Regions from separate parts of the Pantoea allii genome, predicted to be linked through region 4. Evidence: predicted binding sites of a transcription regulator. Region 4 holds the regulator's gene; each other region holds the start of a gene.
What was found. The regulator PurR, encoded in region 4, represses purine synthesis genes. The targets are predictions, from matches to a motif close to CANGCAAACGTTTGCNTG.

Region 1 (4,186 bases), 1.4 Mb from region 4:
CTGATCTGCCACCAGCTGTGGCGTCACGTTGCGGCGCACGTCTTCTACACGGGCAAACGCGGTAATCACCAGAGACAGAGGCGAGGTCATTTCGCGCTGTTCGGTGCCTTCCTGCCAGCGGGTTTTCATCGACATGGAGTCTTTACCCACCGGAATGGTGATGCCAAGTGCCGGGCACAGCTCTTCACCGACGGCTTTTACAGCGTCATACAGGCCAGCGTCTTCACCCGGATGGCCTGCTGCCGACATCCAGTTAGCCGAAAGTTTCACGCGCTTCAAAGAACCGACCGGCGTGGCCGCAAGGTTAGTCAGTGCTTCACCGACGGCCAGACGGGCGGAGGCGGCAAAGTCGAGTAGCGCCACAGGGGCGCGCTCGCCCAGCGCGAAGGCCTCACCATGGTAGCTGTCGAGGCTGGCCGTTGTTACGGCACAGTTGGCGACCGGGATCTGCCAGGGGCCGACCATCTGATCGCGCGCCACCATGCCGGTTACGCTGCGGTCGCCTATGGTGATCAGGAAGGTTTTTTCCGCCACGGTCGGCAAGTGCAGCACACGGTTCACCGCATCCGTCAGCGTGATGCCGTCGCGCTGGAGTGGGTGCCCCTGAGCCTGCTGTTTCACCACATCGCGGGTCATTTTCGGGGTTTTCCCCAACAACACATCCAGCGGCATATCAATCGGGCTGTTAGAGAAGTGGCTGTCTTCCAGCGTCAGATGCAGCTCCTCGGTGGCTTCACCAATAACCGCATAAGGCGCACGCTCACGCTGACAAATAGCAGCAAACTCGGCCAGCTTCTCTGGGGCGACGGCCATCACATAACGCTCTTGTGATTCATTACACCAGACTTCAAGCGGGCTCATTCCCGGTTCGTCACTGAGGATATCGCGCAGGTTAAAGCGGCCACCGCGACCACCATCGCTGACCAGTTCCGGCATCGCGTTGGACAATCCGCCTGCGCCCACATCGTGGATAAACAGAATGGGGTTGTCATCGCCCAACTGCCAACAGCGGTCAATGACTTCCTGGCAACGGCGCTCCATTTCTGGATTGTCACGCTGCACTGACGCAAAATCGAGATCGGCATCGGACTGACCCGACGCCATTGATGATGCAGCACCGCCACCCAGGCCGATATTCATCGCCGGCCCACCCAGCACGATCAGTTTGGCACCCACGGTGATTTCACCCTTCTGCACGTGATCGGCACGGATATTTCCGATACCGCCAGCCAGCATAATGGGTTTGTGGTAGCCACGCAGTTCAGTGCCGTTGTGGCTGTTAACCTGCTCTTCGTAGGTACGGAAGTAGCCGTTTAAGGCTGGACGACCAAATTCGTTGTTAAACGCCGCGCCGCCCAGTGGGCCTTCGGTCATGATATCCAGCGCGCTGACGATGCGCGCAGGCTTGCCAAAATCCTCTTCCCATGGCTGTTCAAAGCCGGGAATACGCAGATTCGATACCGAGAAACCGACCAGGCCAGCCTTCGGCTTTGCGCCTCGTCCGGTTGCGCCCTCATCACGAATCTCACCGCCGGAGCCGGTTGCCGCGCCAGGCCAGGGGGAAATCGCGGTGGGATGGTTGTGGGTTTCAACCTTCATCAGAATGTGCGCCGCTTCCTGGTGATAGGCGTATTCGCCTTTCTCAGCATCCGCGAAGAAGCGTCCCACCTCAGAGCCTTCCATGACCGCAGCGTTATCTTTGTAGGCTGACAGAACATAATCCGGTGTTTGCTCGAAGGTGTTTTTAATCATTTTAAACAGCGATTTAGGCTGTTTTTCGCCGTCGATAATCCAGTCAGCGTTAAAAATCTTGTGACGACAATGCTCAGAGTTCGCCTGGGCAAACATATAAAGCTCAATGTCGTTTGGATTGCGCCCCAGTGCGGTAAAGGCAGCCAGCAGATAATCAATTTCGTCTTCTGCCAGCGCCAGTCCCAGCGTCATATTGGCTTCAACCAGCGCCTGACGGCCTTCACCGAGCACATCGACGCTTTTGACCGGCTGAGGTTCATGGTGAGCAAACAGCTGCTCGGCCTGATTGAAATCGCTGTACACCGTTTCCATCATGCGGTCATGAAGGAGCGCCGCCAGCGCCTGCCACTGGGTTTCCGTCAGTTCAGGCGCCTGGACATAAAAGGCCATGCCGCGTTCCAGACGACGCACCTGCGAAAGATCGCAGTTGTGGGCAATGTCAGTGGCTTTCGATGACCACGGTGAAATGGTGCCAGGACGCGGCGTCACCAGCAGTAAACGCCCTTGTGGCGCATGTTCAGCGAGAGAAGGGCCGTACTTGAGCAGGCGCTGCAGACGGGACGTTTCATCCTCGCTCAGCGGCGCGCTGACATCGGCAAAATGGACGTACTCAGCGTAAATATCACTCACCGGCAGATGAGCGTCCTGAAAGCGGGTCAGCAGTTTGTTTACACGAAATGCCGACAGGGCGGGCGAACCACGCAGAATTTCCATCATAAGATCTCTCGTCTTCGAAGCGCCGGGCGACGCTTCATTGGGCGCAACAGGGGAAAACGGGGCGTATTATAGAGAAACCCACTCCGCGACGAAACCGTTTGCGCAAAATTTATGGCCAACAAGATTTGCCTGAAATTTGCGCAAAACTTGCTTTATAAGTTGCTCTACCTGAGTTTGTTGCGCAAAATGCCCCTCGCTCTGGGAGTTAAAACAAGATCAATACTGCCTTAAAAGACAGAGGCCTTGGAGCCATCGAGAGATAACTATTTGAAACGCCTAAAATTTAATTATCTGGTTATCGGTCTTCTCACCGTGCTGCTGGCTTTGGCACTGTGGCCGTCCATCCCCTGGTACGGTGGTGGACAAGATACGATCTCACAGATTAAATCACGGGGAGTGCTGCGCGTCAGTACCGTAAACTCGCCGTTGACTTACTACACCGTGAACAAAGCACCGGCCGGGATGGACTACGAGCTGGCGAAGCGTTTTGCCGATTATTTGGGCGTGAAGCTCGACATAACCGTGCGCGCTAACCTCAGTGACCTGTTTGATGCGCTCGACGATGGCAAAGCCGATTTGCTGGCGGCGGGCCTTATCTACAACGATGAGCGCCTGAATCGCTATCAAACCGGCCCCGGTTACTACAGCGTTTCGCAGCAGCTGGTTTATCGCGTGGATAAACCCCGGCCGAAAAACCTGGGTGACCTGAAGGGACGGCTGGTGGTTGCCTCAGGATCGGCCTACCTGTCGACGTTAAAGAGCGCCAGGACAAAGCAGTATCCCGATCTCGACTGGGCCATTTCGACCGATCAAAGTCCAAAAGCCCTGCTGGAAGCCGTGGCAGAAGGCAAGCTGGATTACACGATTGGCGATTCCGTAACGATTGCCCTGCTTCAGCGCATTCATCCTCAGTTAGCCGTTGCCTTCGACGTCACGGATGAAGAACCCGTTACGTGGTACCTGCCCCATGACAGTGATGACAGCCTGAATGCTGCGATGCTGGATTTCTTTAACAGCATGGGAGAAGAAGGCGCGATGGCCCGACTGGAGGAGAAATACCTTGGTCACGTCGGCACCTTCGACTACGTAGATACGCGCACCTTCCTGCGTTCCATTGATAACGTCCTGCCTGACATTAAGCCGCTGTTCGAGAAGTATGCCAATAATATCGACTGGCGATTACTGGCAGCCATTTCCTATCAGGAATCGCACTGGAATCCGCAGGCAACCTCGCCGACCGGCGTGCGCGGCATGATGATGTTAACGCGTAACACCGCTGACAGCGTTGAAGTGGGTGACCGTACCGATCCCGAGCAGAGTATTCGTGGCGGGAGCCAGTATCTGCAAAACATGATGGAAAAGGTGCCACAAACCATTCCGGAAGATGAACGTATCTGGTTTGCGCTGGCGGCGTATAACATGGGCTATGCCCATATGCTGGATGTGCGTAAGCTCACCGCGAAACAGGGCGGTAACCCGGACAGCTGGGCTGACGTGAAACTCCGTTTACCCATGTTGAGTCAAAAGCGTTACTACACGCAAACCACTTATGGCTATGCGCGCGGGCAGGAAGCCTACAACTACGTAGAGAATATTCGCAAGTATGAGATTAGCCTGGTGGGCTATTTGCAGGAGCAGGAAAAACACCTTGCCCAACAGGCCGCTCTGGAAGCGGAGATGGGCAAAGGTTATCCTGCCGTCACGCCCGAGGTGGCAA
Region 2 (4,186 bases), 1.7 Mb from region 4:
CCGACGGCGATCTGCACCAGAGGAAGGGGAATCTGAAAAGGCAGAATACGGGCAGCCACCCCGGAGAGCGAGACCACCAGCGTCATAATCAAAATAGTAAAAAAGATTTCCATGCTTTCCTTAGGCGGTAGTTATCTTCGAATCAACATTAGGTTAAAAGTGTAAAACAAACTGGCGAGGGCGGGAAAAGCTACGCGTGCTTCAACGAGCAAAAAGCGGATAATTCCGGACATGCCGCGGCACGTCCGGTTGAACAGTCAGATCGCCCAGCCTCCGGCATAAAAAGCGACTAACGCGACGGCGATCACCACCGTGCCCACGTTTAGCCTGCGCCACTCACCCGCAAACAGACGGCCCACCACCAGGGTCGCGAAACCGATCATGATGCCGGTAACGATGTTACAGGTCAGCACGATGATCACCGCCGTGAGCAGACCGGACATGGCATCAACGAAGTCACCGAAGTCGATCTTTGCCACGTTACTCAGCATCAGCAGGCCAACGTACATCAACGCAGGCGCGGTAGCGTACGCCGGCACCAGATAAGCCAGCGGAGACATAAACAGAATGAGTAAAAACAGGAGGCCAACAACAATGGCCGTCAGGCCGGTTTTGCCCCCTGCCGCCGTCCCGGCGGCAGACTCGATGTACACGGCCGCCGGTGAGGCACCCACAAGGCCGGCAAACAGGCTACTGACGGAATCCGTGGTCAGCGCCCGGCCGCCGTTAATGATTTGCCCGTCTTTATCCAGCAGGTTAGCCTGGCCCGCCACCGCGCGGATCGTACCGGTGGCATCAAAGACCGCCGTCATCACTAACGCCAGCACGCTGGGCAAGACCGCAGGCTGCAAAGCGCCCATGATGTCGAGACTGAATAACAGTGACTCGCCCTGCGCATCACGCAGGCTGGGCAAGGCAAACAGTCCCAGCCAGCGCACGGACGGATCGAACGCCAGCCCCAGCGCAGAAATCGCAATAACGGTGAGTAAAATGCCGCCCGGGACACGGCGTTTTTCCAGGCCGAAAATCGCAGCCAGCCCCAGCAAAGACATCATGACGGGGAACGACGTAAAATGGCCCAGCGCAACGGGTAAACCTGAGGCCGGGTTTCTGACGACCAGCCCAACGTTGTCTGCCGCAATCAGCAGCAGAAACAGGCCAATCCCAATGCCGGTGCCGTGGGCGACGCCCATCGGCAGATTACGTAAGATCCAGGCGCGAATCCCGGTGGTGGAGATCAGGGTAAAAAGCAGGCCCATCAGGAACACGGCCCCCAGCGCGACCGGAACGCTAATGTGTTGACCCAGGACGAGGCTAAAGGCCGTAAAAGCCGTCAGTGAAATGGCACAGCCAATGGCCAGGGGTAAATTGGCCCACAGCCCCATGATGATCGATCCAACGCTCGCCACCAGGCAGGTAGCCACAAACACCGCCGAAGGTGAAAACCCCGCTTTACCGAGCATGCCAGGCACCACGATCACCGAATAAACCATGGCGAGAAAGGTGGTCAGCCCGGCGACAATTTCCTGCCGCACGCTACTGCCTCGGGCCGAAATGGCGAACCAGGCATCCAGTTTTCCACTGGCGGGGCGTGATTCAATTGACATAGTTGAGCCTCAAAAATTTTTGTTGTTGGATCGCGCGGTAACCGCCCTGACTTCCCTGAAAGCTGTCATCGCCAACAGGCTGCCGACAAAAAGGCAAACGTTTACTTAGCCGCACAGAACGGGGCGTCGTACGTCCCCGTTTAAAGGGGGCCGATTATCCGGCGTTTTCCCGCCGCTTTTCAACCGCTCTGTGAGGATTCCTGGCTATAAAGATCAGGTCGATAACATCGGGGATGCTCTTGATACTATCGTGTAACATTCAGTGCGTCAGGATGCGGTGATGATTACGCCGCATTATCGAGAAAGCAGACGAAGATGACGCCGGGCGGCGTCATCCGATAGGACAGGATAATGCGCGATCAGCCCGAAAGATGAATTTCACCGCCTTGCTGAATGGCCCGTTGCCAGGCCGCACGCTGTTGCACGGTCGTTAACCATTTTTGTGTGGCGGGGGCATCCTTCAGTCCGGCGCGCTGGCTCAGCGCCAGAATCGGAAAGCTCATCTGCACATCAGCAATGCTGAAACGCTGACCGGCAAACCACGGATGCACCGAGAGGTGATCTTCAATCACCTGCTTATGCAAGGTAAGTTGTTTATCCAGCCAGGCTTTCTGAACGCCTTTGCCGAGCGCCGCACCGATGGGACGCAGCAACCACGGCACAGGCGCGCTGCCAAGGCGGCCAAAAACCAACTTCATGACCAGCAGCGGCATCAGTGAACCTTCGGCGTAATGTAGCCAGTAACGCGCCTGCAGCCGTGCCTCTTCGTCGGTGATCTGCAGCCGCCTTTCGCTGTCGTACTTCTCTTCCAGATACTCAAGGATCGCCCCGGACTCGGCCACCACGCGATTGTCATCGGTGATAACCGGCGACTTTCCTAACGGATGCACTTTTTTTAACGCGTCCGGCGCCAGCATCGTGGGTTCACGCTGATAGCGTTTGACCTGGTAAGGCACTTCCAGCTCTTCCAGCATCCACAGCACCCGGTGAGAGCGCGATTGTTCAAGATGGTGAACGGTGATCATCATGATTCCCTGTCAGTGAATATGCAGCAAGTATAGACGTCACCTTGTCTTATGCAGTGCACCATCCTGTTCAGGATCAAGCAGTACCGCGCCCGAACCCTGCTGCCCCAGCCGATCGCCGGGATTGCGCAGCGGACAGTCACGCATCGATAAACATCCACAGCCAATGCAACCATCCAAATCGTTACGCAGGCGCGTTAGCGTTTCGATGCGCTTATCCAGTTCGTCGCGCCAGTGCTGGGTCAGATTGCCCCAGTCCTGAGCCGACATACGTTTATCCGCCGGCATGTTTTCAAGGCTGTCGCTGACGCTGGCAAGCGGAATCCCAATGCGCTGTGCAATTTTAATAATGGCGACCCGTCGCAGAACATCACGGCTGTAGCGTCGCTGATTTCCGTTATTGCGGGTGCTAAAGATGAGCCCTTTGCTTTCATAAAAATGCAGCGCAGAGACGGCCACGCCGCTGCGGCGCGCCACTTCACCCGGTGTCAGCACCGGTTTTGGGTAATTGCGATCTTTTTTCATTTGGCACTTTACCTCAAGTTAACTTGAGGAATTATACTCTTTTCCCATCAGAACGACACGCTCCCTCACGACGTCATTCGCCAGCAAACGGGCGCGATTTTCATCGCGACTCGCGCGCAAAGGCAGCATGAACGCACGGGGAAATTCACCAGAAGGATGAGGCCATGATACAAGAAGAGATCATTCATTCACTGACACACTGGATTGACCAAAACCTGGATAAGAGCCTGTCAATTGATGAAGTGGCCGCGAAATCAGGCTATTCGAAATGGCATCTGCAACGTATGTTCCGTAGCGTGACGAAACAAACGTTGGGTGGTTATATTCGTGAACGCCGTCTGACTCTGGCCGCAGAAGCGCTGCGGCAAACTCAGCGCCCGGTATTCGATATTGCGATGCAATATGGTTATGACTCGCAGCAGACCTTCTCCAGGGTGTTTCGCCGCCAGTTTTCCCAAACGCCCACGGCTTATCGCCATGCTATGCGCCGCCAGACGATTCAGCGTCCGCGCCTGATGAGTTTTGACTGCAGCGACAATATGACCAGCTTTACCCAGCGCACCATGGGCGAGTGCTGTCCGGTTAGCTGAATATCACCGTGCGCCTGGCTGGGCGCACACCGCTTTTCTCAGGTTTCCTTCCCCTGCACCCGCCACCCACTTCTGCTGAAAAACCAGACAAATTTTGTACAAAATTGGAAAATCGAATGCTATAGTGTGATCCACATCACATTATGACATTTGTTGCCGACGAAAGAGCCCGACCTGACAGACTTTTCCGCCGACGTGATGCTCGCAGACAGTCAGGCGTAAACTCCGATTTTGAGGTCAAAATTGATGGCTACCTTAACCACCAGTTTTCTTGTTATGCGCTGGGAATTGTTGAGCGCTGTAATGATGTTCTTTGCCAGCACGTTAAAAACCCGACTTCGCCAGGATAGCCATCACGTGATGGCATTTATCTGTGGCAGCGTTGGCGTGGGAATGTCGTGCTGGTTTGTGACGGGCTTGATGGGCATCACGCTGAGTA
Region 3 (4,186 bases), 1.7 Mb from region 4:
GGCTGGTGGCCATCGGCAACACGTTCTCGCCATCAACCATCACAATAAAGCTGGCTTCTTCGCCGTCCAGGAACTCTTCAATAACAATACGGTGTCCCGCGTCACCAAACGCATTGCCTGCCAGCATATCGTGCACGGCGTCTTCTGCTTCCTGCAGCGTCATTGCCACAATGACACCTTTACCGGCTGCCAGTCCGTCGGCTTTGATGACAATCGGCGCGCCCTTTTCACGAAGATAAGCCAGCGCAGGGGCGACCTCTGTAAAATTCTGGTACTCCGCACTCGGGATGTTATGACGTGCCAGGAAGTCCTTGGTAAAGGCTTTAGATCCTTCCAGTTGCGCGGCGGCCCGGGTCGGGCCAAAGATTTTTAAGCCCACCGCACGGAACGCATCAACGACACCTGACACCAGCGGCGCTTCAGGGCCAACGATGGTGAGATCGATCTGTTCACGCTGGGCGAAGGCCAGTAAGGCAGGAATATCGGTTGGTGCAATGTCGACGTTCTGCAACGCGGGTTCCAGTGCGGTGCCTGCATTGCCCGGTGCAACAAAAACGGTTTCCGCCAGCGGCGACTGTGCAGCCTTCCAGGCCAGTGCGTGTTCACGTCCGCCGTTACCAATGATTAAAATTTTCATAAAACGCTCCACAGAATTAATGGCGGAAGTGACGCATATCGGTAAAGATCATGGCAATGCCATGCTCATCGGCTGCTGCAATGACTTCATCGTCGCGAATAGAACCGCCCGGCTGAATCACACAGCTGACGCCCACGGCAGCAGCGGCATCAATGCCGTCGCGGAACGGGAAGAAAGCATCGGAAGCCATCGCGGACCCTTTCACTTCCAGACCTTCATCACCGGCTTTAATGCCTGCAATTTTGGCTGAGTAGACGCGGCTCATCTGTCCGGCACCAATGCCGATGGTCATGTTGTCTCGTGCATAGACAATCGCGTTAGACTTAACGAATTTGGCTACTTTCCAGCAGAACAGCGCGTCACGCAACTCCTGCTCTGAAGGCTGGCGCTGACTTACCACGCGTAGCTGGCTGGCATCGACCATACCGAGATCGCGATCCTGAACCAGCAAACCTCCGTTCACACGTTTGAAATCAAGGGCGGCGACCCGACCTTGCCATTTACCGCATACCAGAACGCGGACGTTCTGTTTAGCCGCCGTAATTTTCAGCGCAGCTTCCGTTGCCGCAGGGGCGATGATGACTTCAACAAACTGCCGACTGATGATGGCCTTTGCGGTAGCCTCATCCAGCTCGCGGTTAAAGGCAATAATGCCGCCGAAGGCAGAAGTGGGGTCAGTCTGATAAGCGCGCTCGTAAGCCGCCAGAATGGACTCGCCCACAGCGACACCACAAGGGTTAGCATGTTTGACAATAACGCAGGCGGGCTCAACAAACTCTTTCACGCACTCAAGCGCGGCATCGGTATCCGCGATGTTGTTATAAGACAGCGCTTTGCCCTGCACCTGCCTGGCGGTAGCGACTGATGCTTCCTGCACATCTTCTTCTATATAGAAGGCCGCGTCCTGATGGCTGTTCTCTCCATAGCGCATATCCTGCTTTTTAATGAAGTTAAGATTGAGAGTCCGCGGGAAGCGGCCTGCAGGTTGGCTGGTTTCGCCATGATAAGCCGGGACCAGGCTGCCAAAATAGTTGGCGATCATGCTGTCGTACGCGGCGGTATGTTCAAAAGCTTTAATCGCCAGATCGAAACGGGTTTCGAGCGTGAGCGAGTTCTGGTTGGCGTCCAGCTCGGCGATAATGGCCTGGTAGTCGCTGCTCTTAACCACAATCGCTACGTCTTTGTGGTTTTTGGCTGCCGAACGCACCATCGTTGGGCCGCCAATATCAATATTTTCGACAGCGTCTTCCAGTGAACAATCCGGCTTTGCGACGGTTTGGGCAAAGGGATAAAGGTTTACGACCACCATATCGATAGGGCTGATAGCGTGCTGCGCCATTACGGCATCATCTTGCCCACGACGTCCTAAAATACCGCCGTGTACTTTTGGGTGCAGTGTTTTAACGCGTCCATCCATCATTTCCGGGAAACCGGTGTAGTCAGACACTTCGGTGACGGGCAGTCCCGCCTCTGCCAGCAGGCGAGCGGTACCACCTGTGGAGAGCAGCTCAACACCGCGCTGGGAGAGTGCCTGAGCAAATTCGAGGATGCCGGCTTTATCAGAAACACTGAGCAGGGCGCGGCGTAAAGGACGAGGTTGTGGCATGGTGGTTTTATCCCTTGGCTTTGATTCGCGTAAATAAGAGCGTTACATCAAGCTTGCGTGCTCACTTCTCTATATAGAGAAGCAAAAGCGTAAAAACTTCAGGTAACGCCCCGAAAAGGGGCATCCATTGCGTTGCGGGGCATTGTAGCGAAAACGTTTGCGTGATGCTCGTCTAAATTTAACGCTTCCAGGAATGTGGATAACTTTGTGTGTAACTGCGTATAAAGTGGGGCTTTGCTGTGGAATGCAGCGAACGGTCATTTTTATTGAATTTAGCCCTTGTCAGCCTGAGAGAACTCCCTATAATGCGCCTCCATCGACACGGCACAACGGCTTACGGAATGCGGTGTTGAGAGGTTCAGGAAACTGAGCCGCCGGAGAAAAACTTCTGAAAAAGAAGTTGACTCTGAAGGAGGAAAGCGTAATATACGCCACCTCGCGACAGACGGTTAACCCGCTGTTCGCACTGCTCTTTAACAATTTATCAGACAATCTGTGTGGGCACTCGCAGGATTGATATCAGCGTCTCCGGACGCAAAAAATATCAAGTCTCACGAGTGAACACATAATGAAATTCATTATGACGTTTTACAGATGAGCACCGCTGAACTGGTTTCAGCAAATCAAACTTAAATTGAAGAGTTTGATCATGGCTCAGATTGAACGCTGGCGGCAGGCCTAACACATGCAAGTCGGACGGTAGCACAGAGAGCTTGCTCTCGGGTGACGAGTGGCGGACGGGTGAGTAATGTCTGGGGATCTGCCCGATAGAGGGGGATAACCACTGGAAACGGTGGCTAATACCGCATAACGTCGCAAGACCAAAGAGGGGGACCTTCGGGCCTCTCACTATCGGATGAACCCAGATGGGATTAGCTAGTAGGCGGGGTAACGGCCCACCTAGGCGACGATCCCTAGCTGGTCTGAGAGGATGACCAGCCACACTGGAACTGAGACACGGTCCAGACTCCTACGGGAGGCAGCAGTGGGGAATATTGCACAATGGGCGCAAGCCTGATGCAGCCATGCCGCGTGTATGAAGAAGGCCTTCGGGTTGTAAAGTACTTTCAGCGGGGAGGAAGGCATTGTGGTTAATAACCGCAGTGATTGACGTTACCCGCAGAAGAAGCACCGGCTAACTCCGTGCCAGCAGCCGCGGTAATACGGAGGGTGCAAGCGTTAATCGGAATTACTGGGCGTAAAGCGCACGCAGGCGGTCTGTTAAGTCAGATGTGAAATCCCCGGGCTTAACCTGGGAACTGCATTTGAAACTGGCAGGCTTGAGTCTCGTAGAGGGGGGTAGAATTCCAGGTGTAGCGGTGAAATGCGTAGAGATCTGGAGGAATACCGGTGGCGAAGGCGGCCCCCTGGACGAAGACTGACGCTCAGGTGCGAAAGCGTGGGGAGCAAACAGGATTAGATACCCTGGTAGTCCACGCCGTAAACGATGTCGACTTGGAGGTTGTTCCCTTGAGGAGTGGCTTCCGGAGCTAACGCGTTAAGTCGACCGCCTGGGGAGTACGGCCGCAAGGTTAAAACTCAAATGAATTGACGGGGGCCCGCACAAGCGGTGGAGCATGTGGTTTAATTCGATGCAACGCGAAGAACCTTACCTACTCTTGACATCCACGGAATTCGGCAGAGATGCCTTAGTGCCTTCGGGAACCGTGAGACAGGTGCTGCATGGCTGTCGTCAGCTCGTGTTGTGAAATGTTGGGTTAAGTCCCGCAACGAGCGCAACCCTTATCCTTTGTTGCCAGCGATTCGGTCGGGAACTCAAAGGAGACTGCCGGTGATAAACCGGAGGAAGGTGGGGATGACGTCAAGTCATCATGGCCCTTACGAGTAGGGCTACACACGTGCTACAATGGCGCATACAAAGAGAAGCGACCTCGCGAGAGCAAGCGGACCTCATAAAGTGCGTCGTAGTCCGGATCGGAGTC
Region 4 (4,186 bases):
TGGCAAATTTTGGCAGCTCTGCGCGAATATCCGGGTTCTGCAGAATATCCACGTAAGCGAAGCGCTCACCACAGGCAGACAGCGCCTGAACCGCCTGAGCAGAGAAACCGCAGCTTGGCAGTTTCGGCGAACCTTTCATGTACAGCAGGATCGGGTTTTCTGCGATCTGGCGCTGAATTTTTTCTACAGTACTCATTATTGCCTTCCTTAATTCGTCACTTCGTGTTTCTTTATTGTAGCGACTTCCCTCCAGGACTGAAAACGAGATTTTGTGCCGGCCAGGGGTAAATCGCCATGTTTGTTAAGTCTGCTGGGGGTTTACTCCCGGGACAAGAATGATAGCCGGAATGAACTCATTAATAATTTGCAATAATTTTGCTGACTTAAGCTACTGAAATTGCTTATTTATGCCTGATTTTTACCCAAGTCATTAATTAATAAAAAAAGGACTTACTGTTTTAAAAAAAACTGGACTAGAATGTCTTCGGCACTGATCCTTGATCAGATTTTTCTTACCCTTGTCAGACACCTGTTGGATCTGACAGCTTAACCAGTAAACGGACTATGCGTTCAATTATTACGCTTCTTATTCTGGCTTTTGCGCAACTGTTCTTTAATGTCGCCGCGGCATCACCGCAGGCGCCGGTTAAGGCCAGCTTGCATAAGGTAGAGAAAAAAAGTGCGCGCGAAGATGAGCGGCGCAAACGACGCACGGTTAAAGCCTCGGCGAAAAAGAGCCGTCCCTCTACAGTGCAAAAAGCCAGTAAAACACTTAAAACCAGTAAAAATGCCACTCACACGGTTCACTCTCATAAAACCCTCACCAAAACAGCGAGTTCACGTAAGGCGCTAACGAAGAAAGTCGCGGCCAACGCCACCAGTAAAAAACGTTACGGTCATCAACGTGCGGTGAAAGTGGCCAGTGCCGACAGCAAAGAAACCGGCACCATCAAAATGAGCAGTGCACACCGCCAGCGTTATCAAAAAGCGCGTGAAACCGCGATGGCGAAGCTGATGGGCCAACTGGGTAAGCGCTATCAGTGGGGCGGTAAATCACCCCATACCGGTTTTGATTGCAGCGGCCTGGTCTGGTACGCGTACAAAGATGTCGTGAAGTTTAAAATCCCACGTACCGCTAACGAAATGTACCATCTGCGTGATGCTGCGCCGGTGAATCGTGAAGCGCTGGAGAAAGGCGATCTGGTGTTCTTCCGCATTAATGGACGAGGCACCGCCGATCACGTTGGGGTTTACCTGGGCAACGGTAAATTTATTCAGTCACCGCGTACCGGTAAAGATATTCAAATCAGTGCGTTAAGCGAAGATTATTGGCAGCGCCACTACATTGGTGCGCGTCGGGTTATGACGCCAAAAACCGTTCGCTAAACGTCATTATTTAAAAAGCCGGGAAAGGGAAACCTTCCCGGCTTTTTTATTAGTTCAGAATAGCGGTAAAGCTAAACGCGATAATCATCAACAGTGCTGCTGCCGTTGTCATTAATGACAGTTTCAAATCGGTACTCATCACAACTCCTTAGCCATGCTTTTTGTAGGGTTAAGGGATTTTCCCATACGCGCGGGTAAAAATCTCGTTTTATCCGTGCAGCCTTGTTAGAATCCCCCCTTTGTTGCGCAACAGCGCGCAACATCGGTTGCACCAGCACTTTTTTCAGACGTTATTTCCTGCCCCGATATCCCATTACCGGCCAGAAAAACGCTTTTTTTGCAGAAATAACCGTCCGCTGACGCAAACGTTTAACAACATGCTTATCAACATGTTAGGTAAGCCCGGGAGTTTGATTTTCATGGCAACAATTAAAGATGTGGCGAAACGCGCAGGTGTATCCACCACAACCGTTTCTCACGTGATTAATAAAACCCGCTTTGTTGCGGAAAATACTCGCGAAGCAGTATGGGAAGCGATTCGGGAATTACATTATTCGCCAAGCGCCGTGGCACGCAGCCTGAAGGTGAATCACACCAAAACGCTGGGCTTGTTAGCGACGTCCAGCGAAGCGCCCTACTTCGCCGAAATTATCGAAGCCGTTGAGAATCACTGCTTTGAAAAAGGCTATACCCTGATTCTGGGTAACGCGCATAACGACCTGCAAAAACAGCGCGCCTATCTGTCGATGATGGCGCAAAAACGCGTTGATGGGCTGCTGGTGATGTGTTCGGAGTATCCGGATGATTTGCTGCAAATGCTGGAAGCCAACCGCAATATTCCTATGGTGGTCATGGACTGGGGCGAATCACGTGCCGACTTTACCGATACCGTACTGGATAACGCTTTTCAGGGCGGCTACCTGGCCGGTCGCTATTTGATTGAGCGCGGGCATCGTGACATTGGCGCGATTCCGGGGCAGATGGAGCGTAATACCGGCGGCGGTCGTCATGCGGGTTTCCTTAAGGCGCTGGAAGAAGCTGGTATTCAGCCCCGCTCAGAATGGATTGTGCAGGGTGACTTTGAACCAGAATCCGGTTATCAGGCTATGCAGCAAATCCTGTCGCAAAAACAACGGCCCAGTGCCGTCTTCTGCGGAGGCGATATTATGGCCATGGGCGCTATCTGTGCGGCAGATGAAATGGGCCTGCGCGTTCCCCAGGATATTTCGGTGATTGGTTACGACAACGTGCGCAATGCGCGCTACTTCACGCCCGCACTGACAACCGTACATCAGCCCAAAGCGCAGTTAGGCGAGAAAGCGCTGGAGATGCTGCTGGACCGCATCACCAGCAAGCGCGAAGAGTCACAAACTATCGAAGTCCACCCGACGCTGATTGAGCGACGCTCTGTGGGCTATGGCCCTTACCGCGATTACCGTCGTTAATCCTCGCTTAACCACTCCTGATTTAGCGTTTGCGCATCACCCAGGTAATTGAGAAGCCAGCCCAATGCCGGTGATGCGCGATCTTCCGCCCAGCTGACGCAGCAAGGGCTTTCAGGAAAAGCCTGAGGCAAGGCAAGTTCGCTCACCTCGCCGCTATCCAGCAGCGGACGGGCTAAATGCCCGGGCACCATCGCCACGCAGAGTCCGGCACGGACGCAGTCCAGCCCGGTCTGCCATTCAGGCACCACCAGCCGACGTTGATTATCCAGCGCCCAGGTCATGCGGCGCGGTAAAGCACGCGAGGTGTCTTCCAGCACCAGCGACGGCCAGTTGCGCAACGCATCATCATCCAGTCTGCTCACCTGGGTTAACGGATGCTGTCGCGCGACAATACAGCGCCAGTTCAGGGTGCCCATATCGCGAAACGCAAACCGACCGCCCACCGGAATAGCCTGCGTTGCCCCTATCGCCACATCAACCCGTCCGTCTGCCAACGCATCCCAGACACCGTTAAACACTTCATAACTGATGTGCAGCTCCATATCGGGAAAGTGGCGATAGAAATCCCTGACAAATTGCCGGGTCCGCTGCGGTTTGACAATACAGTCCACGGCTATGCCTATCTGACCACGCCAGCCATTGGCTAACTGCTGACACTGTCGCCGGGTGGCATCCATTTTTTTGATGACGCTGCGCCCTTCGCGCACAAAATGTTCTCCCGCAGGGGTTAAAACCACCTCACGGTGCTGACGTTCAAACAGCGGCACGGCCAGCCAGGTTTCAAGCTGACGGACGGTATAGCTGATAGCAGAAGGCACACGGTGCAACTCCTGTGCGGCGGCACTGAAACTGCCACCGCGCGCGACAGCATCGACCACTTCAAGCGCATATTCAGACCACATATTCTGCCTTCAAATTTTTTAACAGCAACAGGCAAATTTTACCGTTTCACAGCATGAAGTACAGCTTTTACACTCCCCGCGTTTATCCTGCAAAAAAGAGAATCAGATGTCAGCTTCAAAAGGATTCATTCCCTATCTTGCCGTGCTCAGTATGCTGGGCTTTCTGGCGACCGACATGTATCTGCCTGCCTTCGGGGCTATGCAGCAAAGTTTCAACACCTCAGCGGGTATGATCAGCGCCAGCATGAGCCTGTTTCTGGCGGGTTTTGCCTGCGGTCAACTGGTATGGGGCCCGCTGTCTGACCGTATTGGGCGTAAGCCGGTATTGCTTGCCGGTCTGAGCTTGTTTGCCCTGGGTTGCGCAGGGATGCTGTGGGTGGAGGATGTGGTGCTGATGCTGGTGCTGCGCTTTATCCAGGCCATCGGCGTCTGCGCGGCCGCCGTCAGTTGGCA

Region 1: a site for PurR is predicted at 2,557-2,574, ahead of purL (phosphoribosylformylglycinamidine synthase). Genes of this name have one in related genera too.
Region 2: a site for PurR is predicted at 1,698-1,715, ahead of QNH99_RS20265 (NCS2 family permease). Genes of this name have one in related genera too.
Region 3: a site for PurR is predicted at 2,390-2,407, ahead of purH (bifunctional phosphoribosylaminoimidazolecarboxamide formyltransferase/IMP cyclohydrolase). Genes of this name have one in related genera too.

The regions. Positions count from the first base shown of each region.
Region 1 covers NZ_CP125958.1:1,268,957-1,273,142, reverse strand. The annotation lists gene purL (phosphoribosylformylglycinamidine synthase) at 1-2,469, opposite strand, end outside; gene mltF (membrane-bound lytic murein transglycosylase MltF) at 2,737-4,186, shown strand, end outside.
Region 2 covers NZ_CP125958.1:4,322,388-4,326,573, forward strand. The annotation lists gene QNH99_RS20260 (Na+/H+ antiporter) at 1-113, opposite strand, end outside; gene QNH99_RS20265 (NCS2 family permease) at 258-1,607, opposite strand; gene QNH99_RS20270 (glutathione S-transferase family protein) at 1,967-2,632, opposite strand; gene soxR (redox-sensitive transcriptional activator SoxR) at 2,672-3,157, opposite strand; gene soxS (superoxide response transcriptional regulator SoxS) at 3,322-3,747, shown strand; gene QNH99_RS20285 (YjcB family protein) at 3,994-4,186, shown strand, end outside.
Region 3 covers NZ_CP125958.1:4,393,136-4,397,321, reverse strand. The annotation lists gene purD (phosphoribosylamine--glycine ligase) at 1-637, opposite strand, end outside; gene purH (bifunctional phosphoribosylaminoimidazolecarboxamide formyltransferase/IMP cyclohydrolase) at 654-2,243, opposite strand; rRNA gene QNH99_RS20560 (16S ribosomal RNA) at 2,875-4,186, shown strand, end outside.
Region 4 covers NZ_CP125958.1:2,655,861-2,660,046, forward strand. The annotation lists gene QNH99_RS12525 (Grx4 family monothiol glutaredoxin) at 1-199, opposite strand, end outside; gene QNH99_RS12530 (C40 family peptidase) at 565-1,386, shown strand; gene QNH99_RS12535 (YnhF family membrane protein) at 1,436-1,525, opposite strand; gene purR (HTH-type transcriptional repressor PurR) at 1,806-2,831, shown strand; gene punR (DNA-binding transcriptional activator PunR) at 2,828-3,733, opposite strand; gene punC (purine nucleoside transporter PunC) at 3,840-4,186, shown strand, end outside.